DNA from 3 places in the Desulfosporosinus sp. Tol-M2 genome. Region 3 is predicted to be linked to each of the others. Evidence: predicted binding sites of a transcription regulator. Region 3 holds the regulator's gene; each other region holds the start of a gene.
What was found. The regulator LexA, encoded in region 3, represses DNA repair genes until DNA is damaged. The targets are predictions, from matches to a motif close to CNAACANNTGTTNG.
Positions count from the first base shown of each region.

Region 1: recA (recombinase RecA) is a predicted target of LexA. The motif match lies at 3,760-3,773, and genes of this name have one in related genera.
Region 2: AC6I5A_RS08225 (DNA polymerase IV) is a predicted target of LexA. The motif match lies at 3,724-3,737, and genes of this name have one in related genera.

Region 1 covers NZ_JCAIJG010000038.1:48,829-56,067, reverse strand. The annotation lists gene AC6I5A_RS02315 (AAA family ATPase) at 1-560, shown strand, start outside; gene AC6I5A_RS02310 (competence/damage-inducible protein A) at 696-1,967, shown strand; gene AC6I5A_RS02305 (DEAD/DEAH box helicase) at 1,957-3,561, shown strand; gene recA (recombinase RecA) at 3,821-4,861, shown strand; gene AC6I5A_RS02295 (regulatory protein RecX) at 4,842-5,396, shown strand; gene rny (ribonuclease Y) at 5,663-7,210, shown strand.
Region 2 covers NZ_JCAIJG010000112.1:17,389-24,627, forward strand. The annotation lists gene AC6I5A_RS08200 (hypothetical protein) at 1-410, opposite strand, end outside; gene rsmD (16S rRNA (guanine(966)-N(2))-methyltransferase RsmD) at 428-979, opposite strand; gene gpr (GPR endopeptidase) at 1,270-2,256, shown strand; gene AC6I5A_RS08215 (small, acid-soluble spore protein, alpha/beta type) at 2,660-2,788, opposite strand; gene AC6I5A_RS08220 (Uma2 family endonuclease) at 2,999-3,586, opposite strand; gene AC6I5A_RS08225 (DNA polymerase IV) at 3,778-5,031, shown strand; gene AC6I5A_RS08230 (YEATS-associated helix-containing protein) at 5,065-5,775, opposite strand; gene AC6I5A_RS08235 (MFS transporter) at 6,217-7,239, shown strand, end outside.
Region 3 covers NZ_JCAIJG010000059.1:28,140-35,378, forward strand. The annotation lists gene porA (pyruvate ferredoxin oxidoreductase) at 1-807, opposite strand, end outside; gene AC6I5A_RS04140 (4Fe-4S binding protein) at 804-1,112, opposite strand; gene AC6I5A_RS04145 (2-oxoacid:acceptor oxidoreductase subunit gamma family protein) at 1,109-1,693, opposite strand; partial or broken gene AC6I5A_RS04150 (amino acid permease) at 1,791-1,946, opposite strand; gene AC6I5A_RS04155 (hypothetical protein) at 2,053-2,646, shown strand; gene AC6I5A_RS04160 (hypothetical protein) at 2,679-2,897, opposite strand; gene AC6I5A_RS04165 (D-alanyl-D-alanine carboxypeptidase family protein) at 2,953-3,942, opposite strand; gene AC6I5A_RS04170 (M23 family metallopeptidase) at 4,119-4,919, opposite strand; gene lexA (transcriptional repressor LexA) at 5,028-5,645, shown strand; gene AC6I5A_RS04180 (D-alanine--D-alanine ligase family protein) at 5,972-7,084, opposite strand; partial or broken gene lepB (signal peptidase I) at 7,177-7,239, opposite strand, start outside.

The sequences.
Region 1 (7,239 bases), on a different contig from region 3:
AGAAAGTGATGTTGGGAGAGAAACTTGATCGAAAACCATCTGCAGAGGAATTAAAGCGTATAGCCATCCATGAGAGTGGACATGCCTTGCTTGCGGAAAAGGTCCGACCTAACTCGGTTGCTCAGATTTCCATCCGTTCACGGGGAAACGCTTTGGGATATGTACGTCATTACCCGGAGGACGATTTATATCTGTATACCCAGGTGATGTTGGAAGAGCAGATTATGGTGGCTTTGGCAGGGGCACTGGCGGAGGAGGAGATTCTGGGCATGAGGAGTACAGGCGCTATGGGGGATTATGAACTAGCTCTGAATCTTGTGGAAAAGCTGCTTCTTGCCGGGATGTCTTCTTTAGGGGTTACAGATGTTTCCCTCTTGAGCGCCGAACAGCGCCAACCTGTGACGCGCGCTATCTTGGCTGATCTCGAACAACGAACGAAGAAGACCATTAAGAACGATAAAGATGTCTTGCTGAGGATTGCCGAGATTTTGGCGGATGAGGAAACCTTGAGTGGAGATACTTTGCGAATATTTTTACAAAATGAAGCTCTTGCGGTCTGAACCTCTCTTAGGGGTTTATTTTTTTTGCCCTGAGGGAAAGATTAGTAATGGGTTTAGCGAGAAATAACTAATCAGGTGTATACTGGTGTATAATAGTTGAAGATTTGCGTTGATATTAGGAGGGTGATAAACTGTATGAAGGCTGAAATTGTCTCTACCGGGACTGAACTATTACTGGGCGAAACTCTCAATACGAGTGCTCACTTCTTGACAGGAAAACTGTCCGCTTTGGGCATTGAAGTAGATTATCATACGACGATCGGGGACAACCCCGAACGTTTGGAGCAGGTTTTGCGTCAGGCGATTGGGCGAACAGATCTCCTCGTGACAACCGGAGGATTAGGTCCGACGGTTGATGATTTGACGAAGGAACTTGTCGCCAAAGTCCTGGATCTTAAGATGGAGTTGGACCCCTCCAGTTTAGAACATATTAAACAGTTCTTTGGTCGCCGCAAAGCTCCTATGCCTTTGAACAATGAGAAACAAGCCTATTTTCCCAAGGGTTCAAAAATCTTGCCAAATCACATAGGAACAGCTCCTGGCGCCATCATTGAAAAAAACGGTAAAACCGTTATTATATTGCCGGGTCCTCCGTTCGAAATGACCCCGATGTTCGATAATTATGTTTGGCCGGTGCTGCAGCAAAAAATCGAACCGGATGTCGAAAGGATGAACGAACGCGTCCTGAAGGTGTTTGGTATGGGAGAATCGGCAATTGAGGAAGTACTGGCTGATTTGATGGGCCTGCCAAACTTGTCTATGGCCTTACTTGCCAAACGGGCTGAAATGCACATTCGCTTGGTGGTGAGAAGCTCGAAAATAAGCGAGGAGGCTGAAGAAGTCTTAAATCGGACAGAAGAAGAAATTCGACGGCGGTTAGGAAACAAAGTATTTGGCCGGGATCAGGAAACCATGATTGGCATAGTAGGACAACTGTTGAAAAACGAACAGTTAACTATTGCAACGGCAGAGTCGTGTACCGGAGGGTTACTGGGTGCTGCCCTTACTCAAGAACCGGGCAGTTCCGAATTTTATCTGGGTGGGGTCGTTAGTTATGCTAATTCACTAAAGCAAGGCTTACTGGGGGTAAGTGCAGAAAGCCTTAATAAATATGGTGCTGTGAGTGAAGAGGTTGCTAAGGAAATGGCCGCAGGAATCCGCTCAAAAGCGGGATCGGATCTGGCTATTTCAACTACGGGTATCGCGGGTCCGGACGGAGGCAGTGCCCAGAAACCGGTAGGTCTGGTTTACGTTGGCTTAGCTGCGCCTGAAGGTATTCAAGCAGAAAAAATTCAGCTTTACGGAGAACGGGAGTCTGTTCGTCAGCTGACCGTTCAAGCGGCACTTAATAGGGTGCGAGTGCATATGTTAAACAGCGAAAGGAGAATACAATCAGGTGATGGTTGAACGGTTACAAACCTTTGGAGATAATCAATTATGTAAGCAGGTTTTACAGGCTCTGTCAGAAATGGGATTTGAAGAGCCTTCCCCAATTCAAGAAGAAGCTATCCCGCTGGCTCTGGAAGGCCTTGACATTATTGGACAAGCCCAGACAGGGACCGGGAAAACAGCCGCCTTTGGAATTCCAATTATCGAAAAGGCAAATCCTAAATTCCAAGCGGTCCAGGCGCTGATCGTAACCCCTACGCGTGAACTGGCGATCCAGGTTGCCGAGGAAATAGCCAAAATCGGAAAGTATCGGCATGTCAAACTACTGCCAATTTATGGCGGACAGCCTATTGATCGTCAGATTCGTGCCTTGCGTATGGGATATCAGGTGGTCGTTGGAACTCCGGGACGGTTATTAGATCATTTAAATCGGGGTACACTTCGTCTTCAACGTGTGAAAACAGTGGTACTGGACGAAGCGGATGAAATGCTGGATATGGGCTTTATTGATGATATTGAGAGTCTTTTAAAGGAAGTCCCCGCTGAAGGTCGGCAAGTTATGCTTTTCTCAGCAACAATGCCGCCGGGAATTCGTAAATTGGCTCAAACTTATATGACAAATCCTCGTTCCGTATCCGTAAGCCGGGATGAACTAACCGTGCCTCAAATTGAGCAGGTTTTTTATGAGACCAGGGAAAGTATTAAAGTCGATGCTTTGTGCCGGATTATTGATCTGGAGGATATTGGGCAAGGAATTATTTTTTGTCGCACAAAACGTGGCGTGGATGAACTGGTCGGAGCTCTGGAAGCCAGGGGATATTTTGCGGGTGCGTTACATGGGGATTTGAGCCAACAACAACGGGATCGGGTCATGAAACGATTCAGAGACGGGAAGACGGAATTATTGATAGCAACCGATGTTGCGGCCCGGGGCTTGGATATAAATAATGTAACCCATGTCCTTAACTTTGATATTCCGCAGGATCCGGTTTCTTATGTGCACCGGATTGGACGAACCGGGCGGGTTGGACGTAAAGGGGTGGCCATAACTCTGATTTCACCGAAGGAATACCGGCAGCTTCGATTGATTGAAAATCTTATTAAGACTAGAATCCGTCGCCAGGAACTTCCGTCACTGGCTGACATCAGTGAACGTCAGGCGGAAAATCTGAAGAATCAACTCCTGAAACTAATCCAAAGTAACCGTTTGGGAAATTATCGGGCGATTGTCGGTGAGTTGCTCGAGGAATACGATTCCACTGATGTGGCAGCAGCTGCCTTAAAGTTCGCGGTCGAGGGAGTGAATGCCGAAGAACGCCTTGAAGACAAAGAACAAGAGGGTATTCATTTTCAAAACACCGGAGCCGCAGAGGGAATGGTACGGTTTTTTATGAACATCGGCAGGGTGCAACAAATTCGCCCTCAGGATATCATTCGATGGATTGCAGATGAAAGTGGCATACCAGGCAACATTATTGGCATGATAAATATTTATGATAAATTTACGTTTGTCGAGGTTCCAACTGAATATGCTTCCAGAGTTTTGAGTTGTATGCATAAGGCAATGATCAAAGGGCGCAGGGTAAATATTGAACCGGCCAAAGCCCGTTAACACTGATTTTTCCAGTTAAGAAAGGAATTTGAATAGACGCTTCTTTAGAATCATTTACCCTGATAATATCATGATGAGGTAAAGAGCTAACCGGTGGGTTAGCTCTTTACCTCAAATAAGTTTGTCACATAACAGGTTATACTGTCGGTTGAAACATAAACAAATTGACAAGTATCGAGAGGTACATTTATAATAAACCGAACAGATGTTTTGCCAAAACGCGAAAATGCGTTATTTACCAATATGAGGAGGAAACGGAATGGCTGAAACGAATAAGCTGAAAGCACTTGATATTGCCCTTGCTCAGATTGAGAAGCAGTTTGGCAAAGGTTCGATTATGAAACTTGGGGAATCTACAGCGGGAATGTTTGTTGAGGTTATCCCGACAGGTTCCTTGGCGATAGACCTGGCCCTAGGAGTTGGAGGGGTGCCGCGCGGGCGGGTTATTGAAATTTTCGGACCGGAGTCATCGGGTAAGACAACCGTGGCGCTCCATATTATAGCAGAAGCCCAAAAAATGGGCGGAGTGGCTGCTTTTATTGATGCCGAGCATGCTCTCGATCCTGTCTATGCAAAGGCCCTGGGGGTTAATATCGAAGATTTGCTTGTTGCGCAGCCGGATACGGGAGAACAAGGGTTGGAAATCTGTGAGGCTCTTGTGCGCAGTGCCGCTGTGGATGTCATTGTGATCGACTCTGTCGCTGCTTTGGTTCCCCGTGCCGAGATTGAGGGGGAAATGGGAGACAATCATGTCGGCTTGCATGCTCGTCTCATGTCTCAGGCCTTGCGAAAGTTAACAGGCTCTATTAGCAAGAGCAATACTTGTGTAATTTTTACTAATCAAATTCGTGAAAAAATAGGCGTTATGTTTGGTAGTCCGGAGACAACCACCGGTGGACGAGCGCTTAAGTTCTATGCCACGGTCAGGATGGATATACGTCGGCAGGAAGCCATAAAACAAGGGCAGGATATAATCGGAAACAAAACCCGGGTCAAAGTAGTTAAGAATAAAGTTGCGCCTCCCTTTAAATTGGCAGACTTCGACATTATGTACGGGGAAGGAATTTCCCGTGAAGGAAGTATCGTGGATATTGGCACTGAAATGGAAGTTGTTACCAAGGCAGGGGCTTGGTACTCTTTTAACGGAGAACGGTTAGGGCAGGGCCGGGAGAACGTCAAAGAATACCTCAAGCTGCATCCGGAGATGGCCGACAAACTGGAACTATTGATCCGGGCGAGTATCAACACATTAGCAGACACAACCGAAGCAGTGGAAGATGATGGTTCGCTTGAGCTCTAAAACCCATAAAAGCGCCCGGGAAGTGGCACTGAATTATTTATCACGCCGGGCTCTGACCCATTATGAATTAGAAACCCGTCTCATGGAAAAGGGCTATGAAAGCTTGGAAGTTCATGAAGTGCTGGAAAAAATGGAGGAATTGGGTTACCTCAACGACCAGGAACTGGCTTTGACGGTTTCGAAAAACCGACTTAAACGTTATTCACGACGAAGGGTTCTCCGGGATTTGCAAAATCGAGGGTTAGTACCCCAAGTGGTTGAGCAAGCGTTGAGACTAACGTATTCCAGCGATGCTGAGTTTCAGCAGTGTTTAACTCTTGCCAAACGATGGTGGGTAGAAGAGGGTAAGCGTTGGGATCAAAAAATTCATCAGGATAGAACTAAGAAGTCACTGCCACGTGAATTATTGCTTCAGCAAAAAGTTGCCCGGAAGCTTGTTCAACGTGGGTATCCCTCTGATATGGTGAAGAACGCACTCTTTCAGATTCAAACCATTAATAATGGGGGCGATGGTACAGTAGACCCAAGTGTATAAAATGCACCCGTTTAGGACAAGACAAGCTTGACATTATTTGCAAATGATATTAAAATCGGAGTAGAGGTCTGTCTTTGTTAAGATTTTAACCTTAAAAGGTTTTCTTATAGATTTCGTAGTAGTCAGCTAAAATATACGGTTTTTTGACTTACGAGAGTTGTAGGAAACGGGGGAGGACTCCCGTCTTTAAGGTTATGCTTAATGTGACTGGTTTTGAAAACCAGTTTTTTTAATGGGATAATAGAAAAAAAAGGAGGTGTGCACGTGTGCTGCAGTTATTTTTTACTGGTTTAGTTGCGATTTTAGTAGGGTTAGGTTTGGGTGTCTTTGTCGGTTGGCTGTTTCGGAAAAATACTGCAGAAAAAAGCATTGGATCCGCAGAAGAAGAGGCAAAACGGATTATTGAAAATGCCCATTCGGCATCTGAAAGCAAGAAAAGGGAATCTATCGTAGCTGCTAAAGAAGAAGCCATGCATATTCACAACGAAGTGGAGAAGGAAACTCGCGAACGGCGAAACGAACTTCAACGGCTTGAACGGCGCTTGCTCCAAAAAGAGGAGAGTTTGGACCGTAAAATTGAGTCGCTGGAACGCAAAGAAGAAAATCTGCATCGCAAAGAAAGCGAAGTAGAAGATCAAAGAGAAGAGTTAAACCAGCTTGTGGGCAAAGAGCAAGCTGAGCTGGAGCGTTTATCCGGCCTGACCTCAGAAGAAGCCAAACAGTTACTGCTGAAAAGGGTTGAGGAAGAAGTTCGTTATGAGTCGGCGATCCTGATTAAGGAAATTGAGACTCGTGCCAAGGAAGAAGCGGAAAAACGGGCTAAAAATATTATCGCCTTAGCAATTCAGCGTTGCGCAGCGGATCATGTGGCCGAGACGACCGTATCCGTTGTGGTGTTGCCCAGTGACGAAATGAAAGGGAGAATTATCGGCCGTGAGGGACGTAATATCCGTACCTTGGAAACCCTGACAGGGATTGATCTGATCATTGATGATACCCCTGAGGCCGTGATTTTATCGGGATTTGACCCCATACGCCGTGAAGTGGCGCGCATTGCTTTGGAAAAACTTATCGCCGATGGCCGCATTCACCCGGCGCGGATTGAAGAAATGGTGGAAAAGGCTCAGAAAGAAGTGGACCAAAAGATCCGCGAAGAAGGGGAACAGGCAACGTTTGAGACAGGTGTGCATGGGCTGCATCCGGAATTAATTCGTATGTTGGGACGGCTTAAATTCCGGACAAGTTACGGACAAAATGTCCTGAAGCACTCTACTGAAGTATCTCATTTAGCAGGCTTGATGGCTGCGGAATTAGGTATAGATATTCCGCTTGCCAAGCGAGCGGGGTTGTTACATGATCTTGGGAAGGCTGTTGATCACGATCTGGAAGGAACACACGTTCAAATCGGAGTTGACCTTGCCAGAAAGCACAAGGAATCCAGTGATGTTATTCATGCTATTGAAGCTCACCATAACGATGTTGAACCCAAAACTATAGTCGCAGTCCTTGTGGCTGCCGCAGATGCGGTTTCGGCAGCTCGCCCGGGAGCACGCAGGGAAACCCTGGAGACGTATATTAAACGTCTTCAAAAACTCGAAGAGATCGCCGAGAGTTTTGAAGGGGTTGAAAAGTGCTTTGCTATTCAAGCCGGACGGGAAGTTCGCATAATCGTTAAACCGGACAAGATTGACGATGTGCTTGCTCCCCGCGTTGCACGGGAGATTAGTAAGAGGATTGAAGAAGAACTTGAATATCCAGGACAAATTAAGGTTGTGGTGATCCGTGAGACTCGAGCGGTTGATTTTGCAAAATAGTGAAATAAGAAACAGGCGATCCTGCGGAT
Region 2 (7,239 bases), on a different contig from region 3:
TGAAGCGTTTCGTGCAAACCCTGTTCGACATGCTCAAGCATTTCATCAGCATATTGAACGGCCCCAATTTTTACATCATGAGCAAATGTTTGCGCCTGCCTGACAATGTCTTCTCCATAGATCTGGGCCTGCTTAACTACTTCATTTTCTACGGCCATCTTATCGACGTAAGTTTTTCCTTGATCCACGAGTTTCTGAGCTTCCACTTGTGCTTCGTCCAAAATTCGTTGTCGTTCTTTCAAAACCCATTTAGCATTGGTTATTTCCTCAGGCATGGCTGCACGTACGCGATCCAGTAATTCAAAGATCACAGTATCATCAACCAATACTTTCCCCGTCATCGGGATCTTAGTCCCGTGATCGATAATTTCTTCCACTTCATTGAGCAAACCCGCAATATCTTTTTCCACTTATATCCTTCCTCTCCTCATACATCCATTCTCTGTAAATACCACACTTTAGTGTCACCATATTCCCCCGTTTTGCGAATTTCGAACGGATAAATATCACCATCCAGATCCTCGCCTTTAGCTGTTTCAACGACAATAACGCCGTCTGATGCTAAACAAGAGTGTTCCTTTAAAGTCGAGATAACCTTTAACGCAAGTCCCTCACGATAAGGAGGATCAAGAAAAATAAGGTCAAAAATTTCATCAGGGTATCTGTTTATATACTTAATAGCATCCAACAATAAAAGTTTGGTCTTATGGCTAACTCCCATTTGTTCAATGTTTTTCCGGATCACCTGATGTGCTTCACGACTCTTTTCGACCAGCACCGCATCATGCGAGCCACGAGAAAGTGCTTCGATCGCCAAGTTTCCGGTTCCGGCAAAAAGGTCTAATACGCGCGCATCCAAGACCTTATCCCCTAAAACATTAAAAATAGCACCCTTAACTTTATCCGAGGTCGGGCGCGTCTGCATTCCTTCTACCGTCTTTAGTTGACGGCCCCGCATCTTACCTGCAATAATCCGCATAAACCCTCCATGCTACATTATAGCAGAGCTTATTATGCTGTACAGCACAATAATTGAATAATTATCATATAATACCTATAAGTATACCACAACAATTAAAAAATCCCCCCTAAATTTTCCCTGTATATCATTTTTGTTTTAGCCAATACTAATTTTGCAACCGATGAACATAATATGAATCATCGAATGCCCTTCCCCCATCCAACTCTTCCTTTCGTTTCTCCTCTCTAATCACTGGAGCTTTTATTAGCACCAGTGACTTTTTAAATGCATTCAAAGGAGTAGAAAACATGAAAAAATCAGAACTATATCGCCACCTCAATGTTCAACTTGATCTGGCAGTTGAAGCCCATGAGCTTCTGCGTGGGGAAAGCGGGGAAGAAATTCCCGGCGTCCTAATGGATGAACAAATATGCGAACATGCTAAAGTCACCATAATTACCGTCCAAACTGATCAAGGAGCTGAAGCAATCAATAAACCCAAAGGCCAATACATTACCATTGATGCGCCTGAAATACGAACAAATAATCATATCGTCCATGACGATATTACCAACGTATTAGCAGACAAATTAATTGAACTTATGAATCTTAAAGAAGATGCCGGCATTTTAATAATCGGATTGGGCAATTGGAATGCTACACCCGATGCCTTAGGTCCGCAAGTCATAAATAAAACTATGGTAACCCGTCATCTTTTTCAACTCACCCCCGATGAATTAAAAGGTAATATGCGCAAAATAAGCGCCCTTGCCCCAGGCGTTTTAGGAATCACAGGAATTGAAACCGCTGAAATCATACGTGGTATCGTCGAACATGTTAAGCCGGATTTGGTCATTGCCATTGATGCCCTTGCAGCAGGTTCACTCGAACGTGTTGGGACAAGTATTCAACTCGCTGATACCGGTATTCATCCTGGTTCGGGCGTAGGAAATTCACGGGTCGGCATTAACGAAGAAACGGTGGGCTGTAAAGTGATTGCCATCGGACTCCCCACTGTTGTCAATGCATCCGTGATTGCCCATGATGTGGTCGAAGGGGTTTTTCAACAATTCATAACCAGCCCGTCGTTATATAAACTTTATAAGGGCATTAAACCGGAAACATTTAGTAAAATTATCGATGATGTGCTTTCCCCTTTCCAAGGAAACCTGATGGTTACCCCAAAAGAAATCGATGATCTCATCAAGACATCAGCTAAAATTATTGCCGGCGCCTTGGCAATCAGCCTACACCCTGGAATTGATCGTAAAGATTATGAACATTATTTGCAATAGACGGCTGGGAACGGAATGAATGCACATGAAATTGCACGGTCACCAAAGCTTTCAAGGTGTGATTCTTTGGGGTTGGCTTAAACGGTTCCCTTTGCAATTTCATTTCATTCATTGGTTGGGCTGCGCTTTGGCTTGATTTACGACGAGGTAGGAACGAAATGAATGCGAGTGAACTCGTTCAGCTAAAGCTGAACATCGAGGCTTCAGATGGGGACTCTACCCCACCTGAAGTACCCACCCGCACTTATAGAAGTGGGGTCTCATTGAAACGAAGTAGGTACGACGAGGTAAGAAACGCTGAAGACGGCACAGGGATGTTCTAGTAAACGCTGAAGACAGCATAGGGATGTTCTGATTACGAACAGAAGTGGGTCAGGTTAAACCTGACCCACTTCCGTATAGATTATTGTTGCGGCGAGTTGGGGAAGCCTTTGTGTTTTCGATTAGCAATCCCAATCTCTTGAGCTACCTCATACTTGAATTTTTCTAATTCTGGTGTAAGTTGGACCATTGGTTTTGTTGTCTTAGCCAAAGCTTAAACCTCCTTAGAGATTATTTTGTAAAGACAGCAGACCTGCTTCGCCGCTGTCGGCATAAGATTTTATTACGCTTCAATCTGGTAATATTATTCGATCTTTTGCGCACAAGCATACCCTGCAAATCCTGCCAGAGAAATCACTATTTGGGTCTCAATAATTCCACTGCAAAAAATAATCAAAGTACGATAAGCCTTATGCTTTTGTTAATCCGTTAGAACTTGGAAAATTTCGATGAGATTTATGATCAGGCCGGGTAGAACTTTTACGGGAAGCTGGTCGTTAGAGGTATAGACATTAGGACGTCCGTATTTGCCATCTGAACCTAGGGCATAAACAACGATCGTTTTTCCCTCAGGATGAACGATCCAATATTCTTTAACCCCAGCCATTTCATAACAATGAAATTTTATTTTCAGATCTATCTGCATCGTGGAGGGTGAGGTAACTTCGATGACTAGGTCAGGGCAGCCTTTGCAGCCATGTTGATCAATCAAGTGCTTATTACAGATTAGAGAAAGATCAGGTTGTACTACAGTCCTAGCGAGATGTTCATCCTCGCCTTGATAAGGGAGACGAACATCAAAGGGTGCTGGGAAAATCTCGCATGTTTTTCCTTTCAGGAAGTTATTAAAGCTTGTGGCAAGTTCCCTAACAATCCTCTGATGGTTCGACGATGGAGCGGGTGTCATGTTGTAAGCAATGCCGTCAATTATTTCCCATCGTTCATTTGAAGGCCAACTTAAGTAGTCTTGATAGGTGTAAAGAAAATTAAAAGGTAGGATATTTTCCATAAGCCACCCCCCTTTTCCTTATGGTTTTCCCAAAATATGTTACAAATTAATAATATCATACCTGATTCTGTCTTACAACCGGAAGGTGTTGACACGCTGCCCACAGTATGACAAACGCAAATATATTCTATTTACACAGAACACATGTTCTGGTAAAATCAGAGTACACTATCTCCGGGCGGTGAAAAATCATGGCTAAACGATACATTTTTCATATTGATGCAAATACTGCTTTCCTCTCTTGGGAAGCTGTATACCGGCTCCAACATGGCGATCCACTCGATTTGCGGACCGTTCCGTCGGTTGTCGGCGGTGATCCAACCACACGGCATGGTATAGTGCTGACGAAATCAATCCCTGCTAAGAAATTTAAAATAGTGACAGGCGAAACACTTTACTCGGCATGCCAAAAGTGTCCCAGCCTTATAATTGTTCACCCGCATTATGATCTTTATCGTCAGTGCAGCGATGCCATGGTTGAGATTATTAAGGAATATAGCCCATCTGTTCAACGTTTTTCCGTTGATGAGTGTTTTCTGGACTTTTCTGGAATGGAGTTGCTTTCAAACGATCCAGGTAAAACTGCCCACGAGATAAAAGAGCGCATAAAAGATGAACTGGGCTTTACTGTGAATATTGGAATCTCAACGAATAAACTATTAGCCAAAATGGCTGGAGAGCTTAAAAAACCAGATATGGTACATACTATCTTTCCTGAAGAAATACCGGCAAAAATGTGGCCCCTACCTATTGAGGAACTTTTTATGGTCGGAAGGGCAACCTCTAAAAAGCTGAGATCCAGAGGTATTAAAACGATTGGAGAACTCGCAAATTTTAACTTAAAGATAATTAAACTATTTTTAAAATCACATGGCGTGTTAGTCTGGAACTATGCCAACGGCATAGACTATTCTCCGGTTCGACCCGGTGGCACCATTGAAGTAAAGGGTATGGGGAATTCTACGACCATGCCCTTTGACGTGGAGGATCGCAATAATGCCCACCTCGTACTGCTTTCCCTCGTCGAATCTGTAGGTACCCGGCTGCGTCAGGCTAATGTGTTAGCTCGTTTAGTATCCGTCTCCTTTCGAACGAATGAATTTCACGATTGCTCCCACCAAAGAAAGCTCTTTAACTCGACTGATTGTACGGATGAAATTTGGGAAATCGCCTGTGAGCTATTCGATGAACTCTGGCAGGGTCAACCGCTAAGACATATGGGACTGCGCGTATCTGAACTCTGCCGGAATGATTTCTTTCAAACCTCTCTCTTTGGTAAGGACTACGATAAACGACGTAAGGTTGACAGTGCAGTCGATATAATTCGGGAAAAGTACGGTTCTTCGGCTATTTTTAGATCGGCGTTTCTTAATAGCGGTCTCCATTCTATTACCGGCGGTCTTGTCGAAAACGAAGATTATCCAATGATGACTAGCCTACTGTAATCTTTTAAGAACAACTGATTAATTTGGACTACTTTATTTTACATGCCCGCTCAAAGTTGAGATAAGTTTCCTACCTTGCGCAGATAAATAAAAAAGCGACCTATTGTTTTTGTTCAATTGACCTACATAACCTAATGATTCCAATTCCGTCAATAATTTGAGAGTAGATGGTGAACTCATTCCTATAGCTTGACTTAAGCCGGCAAGGGTTCTGTAAGTATATTTCCCTTCATTAAATACATGAAGAACAGCTTTTTCCTGTTCACCTATAGCTTCAATATCAGGTAATTCATCTTTTAGTGATTCAATACTAAATAATCCAATTTCATCAGTAGTCTGCTCTCCAGCATAATCCTGCTCAGTTTCTTTATTTGCAATAGGATCGACAATTTCTTTAACTTTTTGGATTTGCTCCTTTGCCTCTATAGCTTTGTTTTCGGCTTGCTTGGCTACCTCCATTACCTTATCAGAAATAGTTCCGATAAATGCTTTTGAAGAAATTGCTGCTATCAAGCAAAATCCCATAAAGATAAAGATTTTATACGGATCTTCCTTACTATCTACTAACAAGGAACTAGATATCATGTTAAGAAACAGCGGAACTAAAAATGAAGCCCCTAAGCCCAAGATTACCGACTTCCATATAGTCGCCTTTTCATCATTACTATAAAAATAATTTACTAGCCCCCCAAAACATCCGGCCGCAATCATAACGGCTATAAGGTTCAATAGGTGCCAATCCATACCCCTCTGACTCCTCTCTAATTCATTTCATGTTAGGCTTATATCCGATAATCCATTATTAATACAACGCAGCCATATTATCTCACAACTCCCCAGCGAAATAAGGGGAAATTTGTCTTATAAAAATATAAAGGCCCCTGCTACAAGACTCTGGACCTTAGCTTTATCCCAGCAACTTTTCAATCGACACCCCGAGCCCCGCTGCTATCCGCGCAAGGACAGTAGCTGGGATACCTTCTTTAGGATCCTCCATAAAGGAGAATTGAGATTATTGTTGAATTATACTCTATTGGGTGAGGTAATTTTGATGAATTACAAAATGCCGTTAGATGCAGATACTTTAAAACCCTGGGGCCATTGGTACAGGCGTGTAATGGCTTACCGTTTTCAGTTACTCCTTTTATCACGCCTTATTTCCTTTCAATGAAATAGAGGTTAATAATGAAAATCTACAAAATTTCTACAACAGCGCTTAGCACTAATTTCCCAGCCTTAACCCATAAGAATTTCAGAATTTATTGGTTGGGACAATGCGTTTCTTTGATCGGAACATGGGCGCAGAGTATAGGACAAGCATGGCTCGTGCTTTCTCTAACTGGCTCGCCACTCCTCTTAGGCATTTTAGGAGCAACTCAATTTTTACCGATTACCATTTTCTCATTATTCGCCGGTGTTATTGTTGACAGATACCCAAAGAAACAAATAGTCTTAATTTCTCAATTTACTTCAATGATTTTAGCATTTACCTTATCCGCACTTGTTTTCACTAACACGGTTAGCTATGCATATATTCTTATCCTAGCGTTAATCTTAGGTTTCTCGAATACCCTTGATATACCTTCAAGGCAAGCTTTTACAATAGAATTGGCCGGCAAAAAAGATTTGATGAACGCTATTGCCTTGAATTCGGCCACATTTAATTTAGCCCGCATAATAGGGCCTGCTATAGGCGCCTTAATAATGGCCTCTTTTGGCGCTGCTTGGTGCTTCTTATTAAATGGATTGAGTTTTATGGCCGTAATCGCTAGTTTGCTTAAAGTTGAAGTGCCGCCCCATGTAAAAAAGAACGTCTCCGATAATAATATGCTCAAAGAAATAAAGGACGGCTTAAAATATATGGTCGGGGAACCTGCCCTTCTCCAAACAATTTTGATGGTTTTTATTATTGGGATTTTTGTCTTTAATTTTAATATCTTAATTCCGGTTTTTACTAAAAATATACTTCATCAAGAGGCACAAATATACGGTTTTTTAATGTCAGCTTTAGGAGTAGGATCATTAGTCGGAGCATTAATGGTTTCAGTAAAAAGCAAATCCGGTCCTAATATGAAAATTCTATTAAGAAGTTCCATAATGGTTTCCTTAATGTTAATCCTAATTAGTTTTACAAGAACCTATTATTATACGGCAATTTTGTTAGTTATTACCGGAGTATTCAATCTCTGGTTTACCACAACTGCAAAT
Region 3 (7,239 bases):
GGAGCCGATGATCACCAGAGCAAGTTCCGCATCCTCCATTCTATATTCTTCAAACAGGCCGTAGTGCCGGCCGGAAATCTTCTCAAATTCAGCGGCTACCTCCAGGATGCGAGCCTTGGCTGCTTTCATTGCCTCAGCCTCCAGGACCTTGTGTTCCATGTAATAGGGACTCACATCGTACGGTCCTACCGCCAACGGATTTTCTTTTTTCAGCAGAAAGTTTTCCGGGTTATATTCCCCGATAAACTTACGCACACTATCCGTCTCCAAAAGTTCAATATTCTCTACGGCATGACTGGTAATGAAGCCATCCATACAGGCCATCACCGGCAAGCGTACGCTTGGGGTCTCGCCGATAGGCATAGCCATGAGAAAATTATCGTAAGCCTCCTGATTATTTTCGGCGTAGATTTGGATCCAGCCGGTATCACGGGCTCCCATTGAGTCGGAGTAGTCGTTGTTAATGTTAATTGGCCCTGAAAGGGCCCGGTTGACACAGGCCAGAGTAACAGGCTGACGGCATGAAGCCGCCACGTATAAAAGCTCGTACATCAGTGCCAGTCCGCAGGATGAAGTAGCGCAGACGGTTCTGGCTCCGGCAGCTTGCGCCGCAAGGCACACGGACATGGAACTGTGCTCAGACTCCGTGGTTACGTATTCAGTATTAACCTCGCCGTTAGCCACATACTGGGCGAAGTATTCAGGAATTTCTGTGGAGGGAGTGATCGGGAACGCTCCCATGACATCAGGATTTATCTGCTTCATGGCATAAGCTACAGCCTCGTTGCCGGTAAGACAGTTGCTCATATCGCTGCACCTCCAGTCATCATTGTAATCGCCGGGAAGGGACACACGTCCTCACATATGCCGCAGCCCTTGCAGTGCATATAATCGAAGTCCAGACGTTTCCCGTCCTTCACCGGAATAGCACTGTCCGGGCAGAAGGGAATACAAAGCATACAGTGTTTACATGCTTCCTCGTGAAAAATGGGCGTGTCGGTCCGCCAAGTACCAGTATTGAAAGCCCGTGCGGTTCCCGGTTCGTAGATCTCCCCGCCGGGGGTCAGATCCTGCCAAGGGGTACGTTCGTTGATATCCTTCGCATAAATCATCCTACCTGTACCTCCTCCATGGATTTTTTCAGTGTTGCCATGTTCCCCTCGATAACCTGAGGTTTGGCAGCAAATTTATGTTTAAAGGATTCTTCTATATCCGCTAAAAAATGCTCGGTTTCCAAAACGCCGCTCACCTTAACCGTAGCGGCCAGCATAGGGGTATTCGGGAAGTTTCTGCCTAGAATCTCTTCCGAAATGCGGCGGGCATCTAAGGTACAGACTTTTCCGGTCCATCCCCGCAGCCGGGGACGCATCTCCTGGGGAGAGCGGGGAGTATTAATGATTATTGCACCGCCCTCTTTCAGTCCTCCGGTAACGTCGACACTGTCCAGCAGACTTTCATCTACCACGACCACATAGTCCGGATAGTAAATGTTGGAATGAATCGTACACCGTTTTTCACTGATGCGATTATAAGCCGTAATAGGGGCTCCCATCCGTTCCGGTCCATACTCAGGAAACCCCTGCACGAATTTACCTTCTATACCGGCCACATCCGCCAGCAGCAGACAGGCCATTTTGGCTCCTTGTCCGCCCCGGCCGTGCCAGCGTATTTCTACCATATCATTGGTTGCCATTGCTTTTCCCTCCAGTTCCTTTGAGAATGCTTCTAATAATCTTGGTTGATAGCTTATCTTATAATATAACAATGAGCATACTTAATAAAACAAGTCAAGAGGCATATGGATATCCAGGCATCTGACATTTTCCTCCGGGAGGACATCCGCACCTCTTGCAGAAGCGGATACGGGTTGCCATTATGACGGCATTGGTAAAAAGTAAGGCAAAGCCACCTGAACTTATTAAAAACTGGTATACTCTTAGGAGTAGATAACGTTTCTGTAGTTCTGATTGTAATTTGATCTTATGTTAGAATAGTTGTATTAATATTTTTCTCTTCGAAAATGTACAAGGGGTAAAAAGGAGGAATTTACTGATGTTAGCGGAGTTTAAAATTATTAATGACCCCTTGCGTCCAAGTGTTTGTACTAACCTTTGTGCTGTTTGTTACCGGCATACAAAGTATGAAAGTAAAGGAATCGGCTGCTGTTCCTACGAACCGGAACTTTGTCTTTTCGATTTAGTATTTTTAAATCTTTATTACCCCGATATTTATGAGTTTACATTGAAAAAAGGCCGGATAATCAAGGGTTATAACGGAATTATGGTAGAAATGAAGGTTGGCTTGGACCGCTGTCCTTTTGTAAGTAACTTAGGTTGTGTTTTACCAAGGGATGCTATGACGCCCCTGTGCCGGTTATATATCTGCCGGGAGGCTGCTATCTTTGGGCCTGCCATAATTGAAGAAAAATTTGATGAATACTTTTTGAGCAAGGAATTCCATCTAAATAATTTTTTAAACAGTAAACTGACCTATGACCCGAGTTTAACTAAATCAAGACTAAACACCTTTATCGTGGAATTTGCCCAAACCATAAACACCATCATTGCAGGAATCAATAGAATTAACCCGCCGATCGAAACTTTCCATAGAGAAATAAAGATTGAGGATTTTGGCCACTTCGATTAAACGTTTCAATATCTCTGATTCTGATTTTATCTTCACTGGTTACCCTTCCCTTTCTGGCGGGAAGTTGTTGGCATATCCGTATTCAACAGTATATCGTCGATCATAATTTTTGCAAAATCCCCATCTGGAAATTCAAGACATTGACAGCAATTATCACATAGTTTACCAGGATCCAGATCACAAAGATCACATTCGCCGCATTCAGTACATGGCCGATCTTCTAAAACACATTCATTACTAAACTTACTCAAGGTCTTATCCTCCGGATTTTTTGATGGATTAGATTATTCATTTGCCTTGATAATATTAAAATATTCCCGGACTCAAAATTAGCGATTGAGGGTCTTTCGCCAACTCTCGAAGTGCCGCCTCTGAGCGCTGAGCTGCCCATCCTTCATCCAATAACTTGATGGTGTCGTCGTAGCGATTCTTACTCCCCAATAAGACGAGTAATAAATCTCCGTCCGGTCTTGTGACAAAGGATACAAGGCACTGCGCAGCCTCCGTAGTAGTACCGGTTTTCAGACCTTCGTCTCCGGGATAGTTCCCCAAAAGACGATTCGTATTCTCAAACTCGGCTTTATGAAGCACACCCCGGGCATCTTTCCATTGAATTTGGGCGCGAGGTTTTTTGACATATTTCATAAGACTTTCATTTTTGAGAAATACACTTGAAATTTTAGCGAGGTCATTAGCGGTAGTATAATGTTCAGGGTCGGGCATTCCATGAGGGTTCATAAAGTGGCTATGCTGACAGCCTAGAGAGGCTGCATATTTGTTCATTTCTTCCGCAAAGGCCGGGATTGAACCACTGATTTTTACGGCCAGGGCTGCAGCGGCATCATTGGAGCTGTGCACATAGAGGGCCGTTAAGAGGTCTTGGACCGATATTTCAGCCCCAGGACTGAGACCGAGCTGTGACCCTTCAATATTCACTTCAGGGCCAACACGTACGATATCTGTTTCTTGCAGGGTCTTCAGCGCGATCAGCCCGGTGAGGAGTTTTGTCGTACTGGCAGGCGCACGCTGTCTGTCGGCATTGTTTGATTTTAGAATTTTAGTCGTTTGAGGATCAATAAGTATGTAACTTTCATCTTGCGTTGAGAGTTCCTTAACTGATGGGGGGATATTGGAAGTGAGGGAGTCAGGTTTAGTTTCCGCCACCCCAGTAATAAGCTCCTTAGCTCTAGTCGGATTCAGATAGTGAAATCCGATATATGAAAAAATCCCAACAGTCATTATTAGAATTAGTATAGGTAATTTGGAGCGAAAAAAACGATGCGCAAGATGTTTCACTAATTCACCCTTCTTTAATATACGTATAAATACATGATAAATAAATACTGAAATTTAAAGTATATCAACATAATCAATATAGTTAACATAATCAAATAATCAATCAACATAAATCAAGTAATTATAACGAATTTAAAGACTTTGGGCAAGTTTTATCAACTCAGGAGATCATCAGACTAAGCATCTCTATGCTCACCCCAATACTGCCATACCGCCAAAAAGGGATAGGGATTGATCCATTGCCCGTTTGGCAGTTCAATGCCAAAATGAAGATGATCCGGCGTCGTTAAAGCATCTCCTGTATGGCCCATGGTGCCCAAGGGATCCCCTGCTTGAACTTGTTGCCCTTTTACAAGCGCCGGAGAAATATATTGGAGGTGAGCGTAATAATAGTAGTTCCCATCATCCCCGCGTATCCCGACACGTTCTCCACCCAAGCGGTTCCACCCTAATTGTTCAACTCTCCCTCTACAAATACTGACAATGGGAGTTCCTTCTTTGCTAAAAAGGTCGGTCCCCTCATGTCTGCGTTTACCCCCTTCACGATCCGCACCGAAACTATCTTCAAACCACGTTTTTCCAATAACGGGAAATCTATACTTGCCGGGCTGGTAATAAGTATATTTTCTGAGAATTTCCCAATGCCTTTGAACAATCTTTTGATTTTTTTGCGGGATTGCTCCCCAGTCTAAATCCGAAAAAGGAACAGAGCCTTTAAGCTGATCTATTAGCGGTAGTCCTTCTCCTTCAGGGAGTGTCGAGCGTATAGCTAATAATTCCTCTAAGACAATTGTTGGAGACGTTCGATTTTCATTAATACACTGCTTCACTAAAGCCGGTGACAGAGAAGTTAAATATGGATAGACATCCGACGGAATAGTGGGAGGACGGTGAAGTTCCTGCCATGCTATTAGGGCTGCAATAATGAGTAACCCCAACTGAGCAAGTATTCGTTTTAGCTTCGATGGAATTTTCATGGTCCCCTCTCCCTAATTAAAATATTTCTTTCTAATTCTACGAACATTTGTTTGTATTTTATTTCGATAAATGATAAAATATTTGTTAAAAGATGGGGGTGTGAGATTATGTACCCGGATTTATCACTGCGGCAAACGAAAATTCTAGAATTCATAAAACAAGAAATACGAAAAAAAGGATATCCGCCGGCCGTACGGGAAATTGGCGAAGCTGTCGGGTTGCTGTCCAGCTCTACAGTACATGGCCATCTGCAGACGTTAGAGGACAAAGGATATATTCGGCGTGATCCCACAAAACCTCGGGCGATCGAGATTTTGGATAGTTCGAGTGACGTACTCGAGGGCAAAAAAGTCGTTCATATACCCGTTGTCGGCCGTGTCGCTGCCGGGCAGCCTATTCTAGCCGTGGAAAACATTGAAGGAACCTTTCCCCTTCCTGCCGATCTTGTTCGCCAGGATAACGTTTTCATGCTTAAAGTTCAGGGGGAAAGTATGATTGATGCTGGAATTTTCGATGGAGATTTTATTGTTGTCCGTCAACAGAATGTAGCCCGAAACGGTGAAATCGTTGTCGCTTTAATTGAAGATGAAGCTACGGTCAAGCGCTTTTTTAAAGAAAGAACTCTTATTCGACTTCAGCCGGAGAACTCATCGATGGAACCGATATATTCCCAGGATGTCTCGATTTTAGGGAAAGTTATTGGAGTTTTTCGTAATCTTCAGTAAAAATAAAATAACCAATAATCCTAGAAATACCTAAGAATGTTAGGTTAATGCTCTAATTGATAATTCCCCATTAGAATCTTAGCAACGGCCGTATTAACAATCGTGTTTGAGTGAGGGAAGGAGAGTGGGGGTATGAAAGTAAAATTTAATATGACGGTTGAACAGAAAGAGCAATTACCTTGATGCTTCATTGTATGCGCAGGCAAATGTTTTTAGATAAAAAAGGGGAGCAGATGGATGTTGCCATCAATGCTCCTCTTTTTGTTCGCCCTGCAAATTAAGGCACATTCAAGAAAAAAGTCAGTCAGGATGCAAGTCTATTTTGTCTAATCTTGAGAAATTTTACTGTTTTGTTTATCCAAAAAACGTTCCAACCCAAAGGAAATTAAACGGTCGATTAATTCAGAATACGGAATTCCTGACGCCTCCCAAAGCTTAGGGTACATTGAAATTTCTGTAAATCCCGGCAAGGTATTTATTTCATTAAGGAAAATTTCGTTTTGGGGAGTTACAAAGAAATCGACCCGACTCAGCCCGCTAGCCTCTACGGCACGGAAAGCTTCAATTGCCATTTCCTGAAGACGTGCGATTAAGGCTTCATCGAGAGGCGCTGGAATTATTACGCTGGAGCCAATATCAGAATACTTTGCATCGTAAGTATAAAATTCTTGTGCCGGTTTAACTTCTCCAGGAATTGAGGCTTGGGGAGAATCATTTCCCAGAACGGCGACTTCAATTTCTTGGCCGTTAATATTTTCTTCGACAACAATTTTACGGTCAAATATGGCAGCAACATTCAAAGCATCCAATAACTCTTTACGGCTGTGCGCTTTGGATATCCCCACACTGGACCCTAGATTGGCAGGCTTAATAAAACAAGGGTAACCTATCTTTGCTTCAATTTCATTAAGGCAGGTTTCCCGTCCACGAAGTAAGTCTGAACGTAGTAAGGTCAGATAGCGGGCTTGGGGTAGATCTTTCTCACGGAAGACGGCCTTCATCCGATCTTTGTCCATCCCAAGAGAGGACCCTAAAACCCCGGAACCTACATAAGGTACATTTGCCATCTCCAGTAATCCCTGGAGGGTTCCATCTTCCCCATACGGACCATGGAGTACCGGGAAAATAAGGTCAATTTGTCCTTGGTTTGGCAGCGTTTGGCCGTCTAAGGCTCTAAAATGCGGGTTTGTTGGATCAATGACCAGCGTAACCTGGTGTGTCCGGTCAGCCGGGGGAAAACCTTCTTTTATCAGAGCTTCAGGAAGAAGGCCCCAAAACCATTGGCCTTGTTTATTAATCCCGATCGTTTCTACCTGATAGCGAGTTCGGTCAATCGCTTTGAAGATCGACTGGGCTGAATTTAAAGAAACTTCATGTTCTCCTGAACGACCGCCAAATAAAAGAACGACCCTTAGTTTATGATCTTCCACAAGCACCATCCTCCCAATTAAGCAACTTAAGCAATTAAAGAAATTGGATTAAATGCCCTCCCTATAGAGCATATGCTTAAAAAAAAGAAAAAAGCCCCCGCCTAACGGGCAAGGGCACCTATTTGATCCAAAGGCCAATAGCGAAATAGAGTTCGGCCGGTTAT